One region of the Rhodococcus sp. SJ-2 genome, then DNA from elsewhere that is predicted to be linked to it. Evidence: riboswitches for the same ligand, from Rfam matches in the RefSeq annotation. Region 1 holds a riboswitch; the other holds the start of a gene.
What was found. A riboswitch is a leader RNA that binds a small molecule or an ion and turns the genes downstream of it on or off. The one in region 1 is predicted to bind glycine.

Region 1 (5,797 bases):
GCGTACAGGGACTCCGCGGCGGCAGCGAGGTCGCTGTCTGCGTCGAGACTGACAGGCGCGAGGTCGAACAGCACCTTGTCGAGTGCCGCGGACAGTCCGTCGACGGGCAGTGCACCCTCGCCGACTCGCAGCCACAGGGCGCTGACACCGTTCTCGAGAGCATCGAGGATGCGCTCGTTCAGGTCTTTGGCGTCGCTCCCGTCGAACCGGGCGCTCACGAGCCAGCCTGCGTTGACGTCACGGGTGGACGAGCCGCCACGGGTGTACGGGAACTGCCCGGGCAGCGGAGCCTCCGGGCGTTCGTCGCGGCTGCTGTAGAGCGGAGCAACCGTCACGTCGTCGTACGTGGTGGTCTCGAGCAGGCGCTGCGGCTCCGGGCCGAGTTCTGCCGGATCGACGCGGCGCGACTTGGCGAGTACGCCCGCGACCGCTTGCTGCCACTGCGCGTATGCGCGCGCGGCGTCCTCGGCCTCTGCTGCTAATGACACGTGCGATTTCCTCCTACTGCGGGTGGGCAGGCTCTCGAGCGGCCGGGGTGGGCCGCGGGGCATGACGCCTCGCAAACACTAAGCCGATGTAGTTGTGATGCTAGCCGCACACTCCGGTGTGAAATCGTGGGGATCACCACAATTTCTCTAGCGATCGATAACCGTGGATGCTCCAGGATGCGACCCCCAGCTCGCATTCCTCCGTGCCACATGCCCACGCACCCCGCCGGGTACGCTGGGTCCCCGTGATGAGGATTCTCAGGGACCGCAGGGTCATCGGCATCCTCGCACTCCTCGCAGCACTGGCCGCGGCGGCGCTTCTGCTCCCCCATCCGTCGATCGCGCAGATCCGCCAGTGGTCGGAATCTGTCGACGGTCCGCTGCTGGTCCTGCTCTTCTTCGCTGTCCATTCGCTCGTGACGATCAGTCCGGTACCGCGCACGGTGTTCACTCTCAGTGCCGGGGTCCTGTTCGGTCCCGCCGTGGGTATCGCGGTCACCACGGCAGCCACCACGGTAAGCGCAGTCCTCGCGTTCCTGCTGGTACGGGCGCTGGGTCGGGGTGTCGTGACGTCATACCTGACCCATCCTGCAGCGAAGGCCGTCGATCTGCGTCTCGCCCGGCGCGGTTGGCTTGCCGTCGGGTCGCTGCGATTGATCGCCGCGGCGCCGTTCTTCGTCGTGAACTGCTGCTGCGCGGTGTCGTCCGTGCGCCTGGCGCCGTACACCGTCGCCACCGTGATCGGGATCCTGCCTGGCACCGTTGCCGTGGTGCTGCTGGGCGACGTGCTCACCGGGCAGTCGAGTCCTGCATTGGTGGCAGTGACGGCGCTCTGCATTGTGCTCGGTGTCGGCGGCCTCCTACTCGAGGCACGCCTTCCTCAGCCTGCGGGGTCGGCACTTGATGCCATCACGGGCACCCAAGACGAGGAGACAAGCCTGAAGGCTTGATTTCTTGATTTCAAGCCTCCATCCTTGTTCCATGTACGTGTTGACGGTCGACCAACGCGGCAGTCGCCGCGACATCGATCGCGTCGAAGATCTGCTCGTCGAACTCCACGACGTTCCCCTGCTCCGCAAGTTCGAACGCACCGCCGGCGACGAAGTCCAGGCCGTGTCCGACGACTCCGGCACGGTGATCGATCTCGCATTGGATCTGCTCGAGCGGGACAACTGGAGTATCGGCATCGGGATCGGCCCCGTCGAAACACCGCTTCCTGCCCAGACCCGAGCCGGTCGCGGTCCCGCGTTCGAGCACGCCCGCACCGCCGTAGAACGCGCCAAGAATGCGCCCGGCCGAATCGCTGCCGACGGCACCGACGCCGATTCGGCATCCGACGTCGACGCGGCCCTGACCCTCCTCGCGACCATCGTGGTGCGCCGTACCGACCAGGGTGTCGAAGCCGTCACGCTTGCGCGCGCCGGACTGTCCCAGTCCGAGATCGCCACCGAACTCGGCATCAGTAAACAGGCCGTGTCCCAGCGCCTGCTCACTGCCGGGTGGCAGGCCGAACTCGCCGGCCGTCTGTTGCTGCACCGACTCCTCGAAAGGGCCGATCGTTGACCGTCACCTCTCTGGCGCTCCTCGCTGTCGCAGCCGCCGCGCCTGCCCTGTCCTTGATCCCGCGGCTTCCGGTGTGGATCGGGGCGGCAGTGACCGCGATCGCACTCGGGTCAGCGGCTCTCACCGCAGCCGCAACCGATCCCGCTCAGGGTTTCGCGCTCGGGGCGACGCTCACCCTCACCACCGTCGTCGCCATCACCGGGGGCGGACCGGCCGTGCTCGTCGCGTTCCGGATCGCCAGGCGGCAGCCCGACGCGGGACCGACACCGACCCCACCACCGGGGCCGCTACGCGGCGGCCGGGTCATCGGCGTCCTCGAGCGCGGCGCGGTCGCGGCATCCATCCTGGCGGGATGGCCGGAAGGCATCGCGATCATCATGGCGGTCAAAGGCCTGGCCAGATACCCGGAACTGCGTGAACCGCAGGCGTCCGAGCAATTCATCATCGGCACGTCGACGAGTGTGTTGTGGGCCGCCGCGGCGTGTGGGGTCGGCCACGCCTTGATCACTTGAGTTCTCATCGACACAGCCGGACTGGCATACTTGCGGGCGCAACTGAATATGCCATTGAACTGCGGCGGGAGAGTCCCGCATCTGCGGGCGCCGAAGGAGCAACCTCCCGGGAATCTCTCAGGCCCACAGACCGCCGCACGCGAGGCAACTCTGGAAAGCAGTCCTTCGGGGCTCACCGACGGTGTAGGCGGATCCGACAGGATCCGTGAAAGCTCTCAGGTCCGATGACAGAGCGGGGAACCACCGCCCCCGGTGCGTGATGCACCCTGTCCGGAGGAAGTTCCTTGACGCTGACCGTCGGCGCATCCCCGCGCGTCCAGACTGTGCCCGCTCCCGTCGCACCGACGACCACGCCCCGGCCTGCGCGTACGAATCGACGGCTCGGCATCGCCGCCATCGTCATTTCCGCAACCGCCATGGGCGCCGCAGGGCTTTTCGGTCGCATGGCCACCCCGCCCGGCGCAGCACTGGGCGAGGCTCTGACCCTGGGCCGGATGCTCGTCGGCACCGTGGGGATGCTGCTCCTGATCGCCTTCTCCCGTCGGCTCGGCGCGATCCGCCGCACGCGGTTGTCACCGTCGATCGTGCTCGGCGGCGTGTTCCTCGGCTTGTCGCTGGCCACCTATCTGTCTTCCACGCTGCTCACCGATCTGTCGCGGGCCGTTGTTCTGCACTATCTCGGTCCGCTCATCGCAACGGTGCTTGCCCGGGTTCTTCTCAAAGAATCGATCACGCGTCTGGACGCCCTGTCGCTGGTCACCGCGTTCGCCGGAATGCTGCTGGCCGCCGGACTGATCGGCGGTGACCCGCCAGCAGGGTCCGACCAGGAGAGCCTGGGTACGGTGCTCGGCGTCGCGTCGGGCCTCTTCTACGGTCTGGCGCTGCTCTGCTACCGGTATCGCTCCGATATGCCCGCCGACGTCCGCAGCTTCTGGAACTTCGCCTTCGGTGCGGTCGCGACCGCGGCGATGGTCGTGGTCACCCGGCCCGACGTAACGGGCATGACCGCTATGAACTGGGCGTGGGCCGCCGGATTCTTCGTCGTGTGCGGTCTGCTCGCTCTGGGTCTGCTCGTCGTCGCGGGCAAGCACCTGCGGGCCGCGGAATTGTCGGGGCTGTCATATCTCGAGGTCGTGGTCGCGTTGATTCTCGGTGCCCTGGCGTTCGGCGAATCGATCTCACTCCTCGCCACCCTCGGCGCCGGGATGATCATCGCGGCGATGACGCTCCCGCTCGCCACCGGTCGCCGGCGCCGCAGCAAGATTCCCGCAGCGCAGGTCGGATCGGCGGCATGACAACGTCGCGGCCCGCACATCGGATGTGCGGGCCGCGACGGGTACCAGCGGAAGCGCTACTGCTGTTGGGGCGGGTACTGCTGGGGATCCGCTTCCTGCTCCGGCTCACCGGTGGGCATCCACCCATCTTGCGCAGGCTGTGACTGCGGCAACGCCTGCGGCGGCGTTCCTGCGGTCTGGCCTGCCTGGTGCCGCGAAGCCGATCCGGGCACATCGGGGTCGACCGGCTTGCGTGCCACCGCCTCCGCTTCGGCGACGGCCTTCGCCACGGCCGGATCGCTCTTGGTGGTGAACCAGTCCTCGACCTCGGCCGAGTCGTCCTCGGGACGCTGCAGATCCTCCTCGACCGGGCTCGGCTCGAACCGGAACACGCCGTCGTCGCCGGGCGCACCGAGGTTCTTCGCGAATCCCTTGAGGGCATCACCGAAGTCGCTGGGCAGTAGCCACACCTTGTTCGCGTCGCCCTGCGCCATCTCCGGCAGGGTCTGCAAGTACTGGTAGGCAAGCAGTTCCGGTGTCGGTTTGCCTGCCTTGATCGCTGCGAACACCTTCTCGATCGCCTTCGCCTGACCCTGTGCCTCCAGATAGCTGGCCGCACGGTCGCCCTGAGCACGCAGGATCCGCGACTGCCGATCGGCTTCCGCTTCGAGAATCGCCCCTTGTTTGGCGCCTTCCGCCGACAGGATGCGGGACTGCTTGTCACCCTCGGCGGTCTTGATCGCGGCTTCGCGGTGCCCCTCGGCGGTGAGGATCATCGCGCGCTTCTCGCGATCCGCTTTCATCTGCTTCTCCATCGATTCCTGGATCGACGGCGGTGGATCGATGCTCTTGAGTTCGACGCGAGCTACCCGCAGCCCCCATCGGCCGGTGGCCTCGTCCAGCACCCCGCGAAGCTGTCCGTTGATCGAATCACGCGACGTCAAGGTCTCTTCGAGGGTCATCCCGCCGACCACGTTGCGCAGGGTCGTCACCGTCAACTGTTCGACAGCGGCGATGTAGTTGCTGATCTCGTAGACCGCGGCCTGCGGATTGGTGACCTGGAAGTACACAACCGTGTCGATGCTCAACGTCAGGTTGTCCTGGGTGATCACCGGCTGCGGCGGGAACGAGACGACCCGCTCACGCAGATCCACCTTTGCCCGGATCCGGTCGACGAACGGCACGAGGAAGGTCAGCTGACCCGAGGCCGTTCGGTAGTACCGGCCGAGTCGTTCGATCACCGCCGCCTCGGCCTGCGGCACCAGCGACACCGATTTCGCCACGACTATCACGACCAGTGCCACCACTACGGCGAGCACGATCAACGCTTCCATCCTCTACACACCCCTCCATACGACGGCAGTAGCGCCGTCGATCTGCATCACTGTCACGGTCGTGCCGGGTTCGTACACTTCGGTCGCGTCGAGCGCCCGCGCGGTCCATACATCGCCGTCGATCTTCACGCGGCCCGACCTCTCGTCGACCTGCTCCAGAACCACAGCGGGTTTTCCGGGAAGCGCCTCTATTCCGGTCGGCAAGGCGGGCGGCGTGGCGTACCGGCGGCGGAGTGCGGGCCGCACCCCCAGCAACAGCAGTAGCGACGCCGCTCCGAACACGATCGCGTCGGCCCACACCGGGAAGTCGGTCGCCGCCGAGACACCGGCGGTAGCAAGTGCGGCGCCCCCGAGCATGAGCAACGCGAAGTCTCCGGTCAGCGCTTCACCCGCGGCCAGAGCCACTCCTACGATCAGCCATATCAACGCCGCCACAGCCCCCATCGAACCACAAATCGGACACGACAGCAGCAGCGCTGGTAGGAGCGGTTCGTCCGGAACCCGTGTCGCGCAGTCGTTCCTCAGGAAGAACCGCGTCCCCTATTGCTGCAGCTTCACGACGGCCGCAACGGCTCCGGCAGGATCTCGGCGGGCACGGTCCATTCCTGTGGCACAGCACGGACGAG
Region 2 (5,797 bases), 270 kb from region 1:
CGCCGACGGCACCATCGAGCTGGTGGGCGACGACCTCGCGCCCCTCGTCGAGCTTCGTGCCCCTCTCGGGGTCTACGGAGTGAGTGGCAATCACGAGTACTACTCGGACGACGCCTCGTCCTGGCTCGATCACTGGGAAACCCTGGGTGTGAAGACCTTGCGAAACGAAAACGTCCTCGTGACGCACAACGGCGAGCAGATCGCACTGGCAGGCGTGCACGACTACACTGCTCCCGCACCGGATGCAGCGGATCTGCCCCGAGCCATCGACGGGCTGTCTCCGGAGACCTTCGTTCTTCTGGCCGCACACCAGCCGAAACACGTCTTCGAAGCACAGGATCTCGGTGTGGACCTTCAGCTGTCCGGACATACACACGGCGGCCAGATGTGGCCCCTGGGATACATCGTCGCTGCTGCGAATCCCACTGTCACCGGGCTGGACCACTTCGGCGACACCGCAATCTATACGTCACAAGGCGCCGGTGCGTGGGGCCCGCCGGTCCGCGTCGCAACTCCGCCCGAAGTTTCTATTCTTGAGCTCGTCACACAGAAGTAGCTGCGCCGCTGCTCGAGACGGACCTTTCGTCTGTGTGTTTTAGAGGGGAGATTCCGTGTTTACTAAGGGGTGATATTCTGTATATTTTGCTATTCCGTATAGTACGGAATGCTTCAACTTCGAAGTGTGGCTGCGGGCAATGCCCGCAGCCACAGGCTCTCAGCTGCTGTATGCCTCCAGCGGTGGGCACGAGCACACCAGGTTGCGGTCGCCGTGGGCACCGTCGATTCGACGGACCGCCGGCCACACCTTCGCACGCCCCTTCCCTAGCGGGTACACCGCGATCTCACGCGAATATGGATGGTCCCACTCCCCCACCAGGCACTCCGCGGTGTGCGGTGCTCCTCTCAGCGGGTTGTCGTCGACCGCCCACTCCCCTGCCCCGACCCTGTCGATCTCCCCCCGGATCGAGACCATCGCATCGATGAACTCGTCGATCTCGCTCAGATCTTCACTCTCGGTGGGTTCGACCATGAGAGTTCCGGCCACGGGGAAACTCATCGTCGGCGCATGGAATCCGTAGTCGGCGAGACGCTTGGCCACGTCATCGACGGTGACACCGGTGTCCCTGGTCAACTGACGCAGGTCGAGGATGCACTCATGCGCCACCATTCCATTCGCACCCGTGTACAGCACCGGGAAGTACTCGTCGAGGCGTCGTGCAATGTAGTTCGCCGACGCGATCGCAGTGAGCGACGCCCGGCGAAGCCCGGAAGCACCCATCAGCTTGATGTACGCCCACGTGATCGGCAGGATCGACGCCGATCCGTAAGGCGCAGCCGAAACCGGCCCCACGCCGCCGAGACCCGGCACTGCGGGATGCCCCGGGAGGAACGGCGTGAGGTGCGAACGAACTCCGATCGGACCGACTCCCGGTCCGCCACCACCGTGTGGAATGCAGAAGGTCTTGTGCAGGTTCAGATGGCTCACATCGCCACCGAACCTGCCCGGTCGGGCCAGACCCACGAGTGCGTTGAGGTTTGCGCCGTCGATGTACACCTGCCCGCCTGCGTCGTGCACGGCACCGCAGATGTCCTCGATCTCGTGTTCGTAGACGCCGTGGGTCGACGGGTAGGTGATCATGATCGCAGCCAGCCGTTCAGCGTGGTCAGCGATCTTCGCTCGCAGATCGTCGAGGTCGACGTCACCGTTGGGACGGCACGCCACCACCTCGACACGCATACCTGCCATGACTGCAGAGGCGGCATTGGTTCCGTGTGCGCTCGACGGAATCAGGCAGGTGTCGCGGTGGTCGTCACCGCGGCTCAGGTGGTAGTGCCGAATAGCGAGCAGACCTGCGTATTCACCCTGACTGCCTGCGTTGGGCTGTAAGGTGACGGCGTCGTACCCGGTTACTGCGGCGAGCCAGCGTTCGAGATCCGAGATCAGTTCCCGGATTCCTACGGTCTGTTCCGCGGGAGCGAACGGGTGCAAGCCCGCGAACTCCGGCCACGTGATGGCTTCCATCTCCGCAGCGGCGTTGAGTTTCATCGTGCAGGAGCCGAGCGGGATCATGGTGCGGTCGAGCGCGAGATCTTTGTCGGACAACCGTCGCAGATACCGCATCATCGCGGTCTCCGTCCGGTACTTCGTGAACGCCTCATGCTTCAGGAAGTCACTGGTTCGCCCGAGCGCCTCCGGGATGGACGCTCGTTCGGCTGCAACCGTCTCCTCGGCGGCGATACCGAACGCGGAAAGCACACTCGCCACGTGTGCATCTGTCGTCGCTTCGTCGCAGGAGATCGACACGTGGTCCGCGTCGACGAGATACAGATTGACCGACCGCTCAGCCGCTGCCGCCACAACCTCGGCGGCGCGATCCGGAACCCGGACCAGGACGGTATCGAAGAAGTCGTCGTGAACGACCGCGACTCCACCGCGTCGCAGCGACGCAGCAAGACCGGCTGCATGAGCAGCCACTCGTCGTGCGATTCCGGTCAGTCCCTCCGCGCCGTGATACGACGCGTACATCGCGGCGAGAACCGCCAGAAGCACCTGAGCGGTACAGATGTTGCTGGTCGCCTTCTCACGGCGAATATGCTGTTCACGGGTCTGTAGCGCAAGCCGGTAGGCAGAGGCACCGTCAGCATCGACCGAGACACCGACGAGACGTCCCGGCAGATTCCGCGTGTGCGCAGCGTTCACAGCCAGATATCCCGCGTGTGGGCCACCGAATCCCATGGGCACCCCGAATCGCTGAGTGGTGCCGAAGCAAGCATCAGCGCCCTTCTCCCCGGGCGGAGTCATCAGCGTCATTGAAAGGAGGTCCGCGCCCACCGCGACCATCGCACCGCGCTCATGTGCCGCATCGATCACGGGCGCAACGTCGAACACTCGGCCCGACGCACCCGGTACCTGCAGGATTACACCGAAGAACTCACCCTCGGGCAGTCCCTCCTCCACAAGGTCAACGGTGACGAGCTCGATGCCGAGCGGCTCGGCGCGGGTTGCGAGCACCGCGGCGGTTTGAGTGAACAGGTCGGAATCGACGACGAACCGGTGGCTCTGGGACTTGCGGTTGGCACGACGCAGCAAGGTCATCGCTTCCGCCGCAGCAGTGGCCTCGTCGAGCATCGAGGAGTTCGCGACTTCCATACCGGTCAGGTCCGCGACCATCGTCTGGAAATTGAGCAACGCTTCGAGCCGACCCTGACTGATCTCCGGCTGATACGGCGTGTAGGCCGTGTACCAAGCGGGATTCTCGATGATGTTGCGGAGCAGCACCGGCGGAGTGAGCGTGTCGTAGTAACCGTGCCCGATCATGGAGGTGGCGACCGCGTTGCGCGACGCCAAGGCTTTCAGACCGGCGAGAACTTCGTGTTCGCTGAGCGGCGCATCCAGGACACCGAGCCCGTCGGCCACTTCGCCGGCACAGTGGTCGAGAATGCCCGCGGGCAGCGCCTTTGCGACGAGGTTCTCGAGCGTATCGACTCCGACAACGTCGAGGATCCGGCGCATTCCCTGCGCATCAGGTCCGATGTGACGGTCGGCGAAATTCCAGGTGACGGCATCTGTCATCGCAGCTCCCAGGCTGGTCGGCGAGGTTCACACGTGCTCGGTCGGCACGGGCGCTTCCTCCCCCTCTGTCCTGAGCTCGCGAGGCGAGCGCCTGAGAGATTCGGTCCTGGTCGGCGAACCTTTCCCCGTGGGCGGGTGGGTGCTCCCACCACTTTCCAGAGACGTCGTAGCTCACGCGGTCCTGGGTGCCTGAGAGATTGACGGGGAGGTGCTGCTCCTTCGGCGCCCGGACATGTTGGTCCGGGGCTCTCCCGCGGGACGGCGACGCACACCGATTCTAGAGCACGAGCGGGCCGATCGAGTCCACGCTCTCCCGGCGGGTGACGTATGCCCTATCCGATGCGGCGGTTGATACGGTTTCGACGGCGGGAAGCCAGTTCGTCCTCGGGCTTCTCTTCGACGTCGTATCCCTCGGCGCGCTCGGCCGGGAAATCCGCGATACTGCCTGTCAATTCTCGGACTGCCCCACTGACTGCGATACCGAACACACCTTGCCCGCCTTGGAGCAGGTCGACGACCTCTTCCGGGGAGGTGCATTCGTAGACAGTGGTGCCGTCGGAGAAAAGGGTGATCTTGGCCAGGTCCCGTACGCCACGGCTCCGGAGATGATCGACCGCTACGCGAATGTTCTGCAGAGAGACTCCGGTATCGAGGAGGCGCTTGACTATCTTGAGGACCAGAATGTCCTTGAACGAGTACAGGCGCTGGCTTCCGGAACCCGCCGCGCTCCTGATCGAAGGCACTACCAGATTGGTTCGTGCCCAGTAGTCGAGTTGACGGTAACTGATACCTGCAATCTGGCACGCGATCGGGACCCGATAGCCGACAAGTTCATCGGGGACCGAGTTGTCGGGAAACAGCCCCGGCTGCAGATCCTCGGAAGTGTCCGATACCGGTACCGGAGCCACGCGATCGCCGGTGCCGGCACCGAGTTGCTGTCCTTGCGGCCGATCTCGCACTTTGTGACTTCCTCTCGCGCGCCCCGTTGTCCCTCGCCACCACCGACCAGGCGGATCTCCTCCGCATCCGATCCCGTACATCCCCCGGTTCACCCGACTTGTCCCGTAACGGATCAACCAAGCGTACGCCCTGTGTGATTCAGGTCGAGCAGCAACACGCCGACTCGGAAAGTAACGTTCGACATTACACGGGTTCGTCGCAGTGCGTCGTCGAACAACTTCGACCCGAGCCGTCGGCGCGACGAGCAGATCAGCCGTCGGTTGCCTTGAAGTCGTCGGGCGAGACCGATTCGAGGAATTCCTTGAACTTCTCGACCTCGTCCTCCTTCTCCTCGGGCATCGCGAGGCCGGCTTCTGCCAGAACTGATTCCTCGGCAAACACCGGTGCACCGGTGCGCAAGGCGACGGCAACTGCGTCCGAAGGACGACACGAGACCCGCATCTCCCCCTCGAAGAGGAGATCGGCGTAGAACGTACCCTCCTGAAGATCCACTATCCTGACCTCGAGGAGGGCATGACCGAACGCGTCGAGAAGATTCTTGATCAGGTCGTGCGTGAGCGGCCGGGCCGGCTCCACTCCCTGCTGTTCCAGCGCAATGGCGGTGGCCTCCATCTGACCGATCCAGATCGGTAGGTACCGCTCGCCCTCTGCTTCGCGCAGCAGAAGGACAGGCTGGTTCTGGGGTTGCTCGACTCGGATACCGACTATCCTCATCTCGCTCATAGCGGCGCCTCCGTCCCGGTGCCTGTCAGTCGCGTGGTCGCTGACACGTACTGCCTGAATTCTAGTGCGCTCGTTCGTGTACGTCAGGTGCCCGAATCCGGAAGGTGCACCGCTTCCCGTGCTCAATACTGCTGCAGGGCTGCCTCGACGATCGAGGTCAACGATCGAGTGAACCCTGCACCGCCGACTTGACGAGGCACGTGTGCAAGGTCAGAGATAGCGCAGCCAACTCACGAACCATCTCTTCTGCGCGTTCCCGCGCCCCTGCATCGCGTCCCTTGGCGACAGGACCGGCGATCTGGGCGACGAGGCCCGCTTCGCGGTCTGCCGCCAACTTGAACGCGCGTAGGTGCCGGACTTCGAGTCCGAACTGGGACATCGCCTTCGCTGTCCGCGCCAGCAATACCGCATCGTCGTCGAAGAAGCCTGCGGCACCCGGCGTGAGGAGCCCCGCGCCCACCAGCTCGGTGAGGAACACGGTGTCGATACCGGCCCGTTCACAGAGATCGTCTCGACCCACTCGGATCTGGCGGTCGGTAC

Region 2: linked by a shared signal. The riboswitch ahead of gcvP (aminomethyl-transferring glycine dehydrogenase) and the one ahead of ACSYG9_RS22900 (EamA family transporter) in region 1 are both predicted to bind glycine.

The regions. Positions count from the first base shown of each region.
Region 1 covers NZ_CM132340.1:4,878,154-4,883,950, reverse strand. The annotation lists gene mutA (methylmalonyl-CoA mutase small subunit) at 1-488, opposite strand, end outside; gene ACSYG9_RS22915 (VTT domain-containing protein) at 737-1,438, shown strand; gene ACSYG9_RS22910 (hypothetical protein) at 1,470-2,051, shown strand; gene ACSYG9_RS22905 (hypothetical protein) at 2,048-2,563, shown strand; glycine riboswitch at 2,619-2,706, shown strand; gene ACSYG9_RS22900 (EamA family transporter) at 2,848-3,858, shown strand; gene ACSYG9_RS22895 (SPFH domain-containing protein) at 3,915-5,171, opposite strand; gene ACSYG9_RS22890 (NfeD family protein) at 5,175-5,615, opposite strand.
Region 2 covers NZ_CM132340.1:5,147,333-5,153,129, forward strand. The annotation lists gene ACSYG9_RS24025 (metallophosphoesterase) at 1-556, shown strand, start outside; gene gcvP (aminomethyl-transferring glycine dehydrogenase) at 716-3,574, opposite strand; glycine riboswitch at 3,741-3,838, opposite strand; gene ACSYG9_RS24035 (MerR family transcriptional regulator) at 3,907-4,533, opposite strand; gene ACSYG9_RS24040 (bifunctional nuclease family protein) at 4,784-5,257, opposite strand; gene ftsR (transcriptional regulator FtsR) at 5,415-5,797, opposite strand, start outside.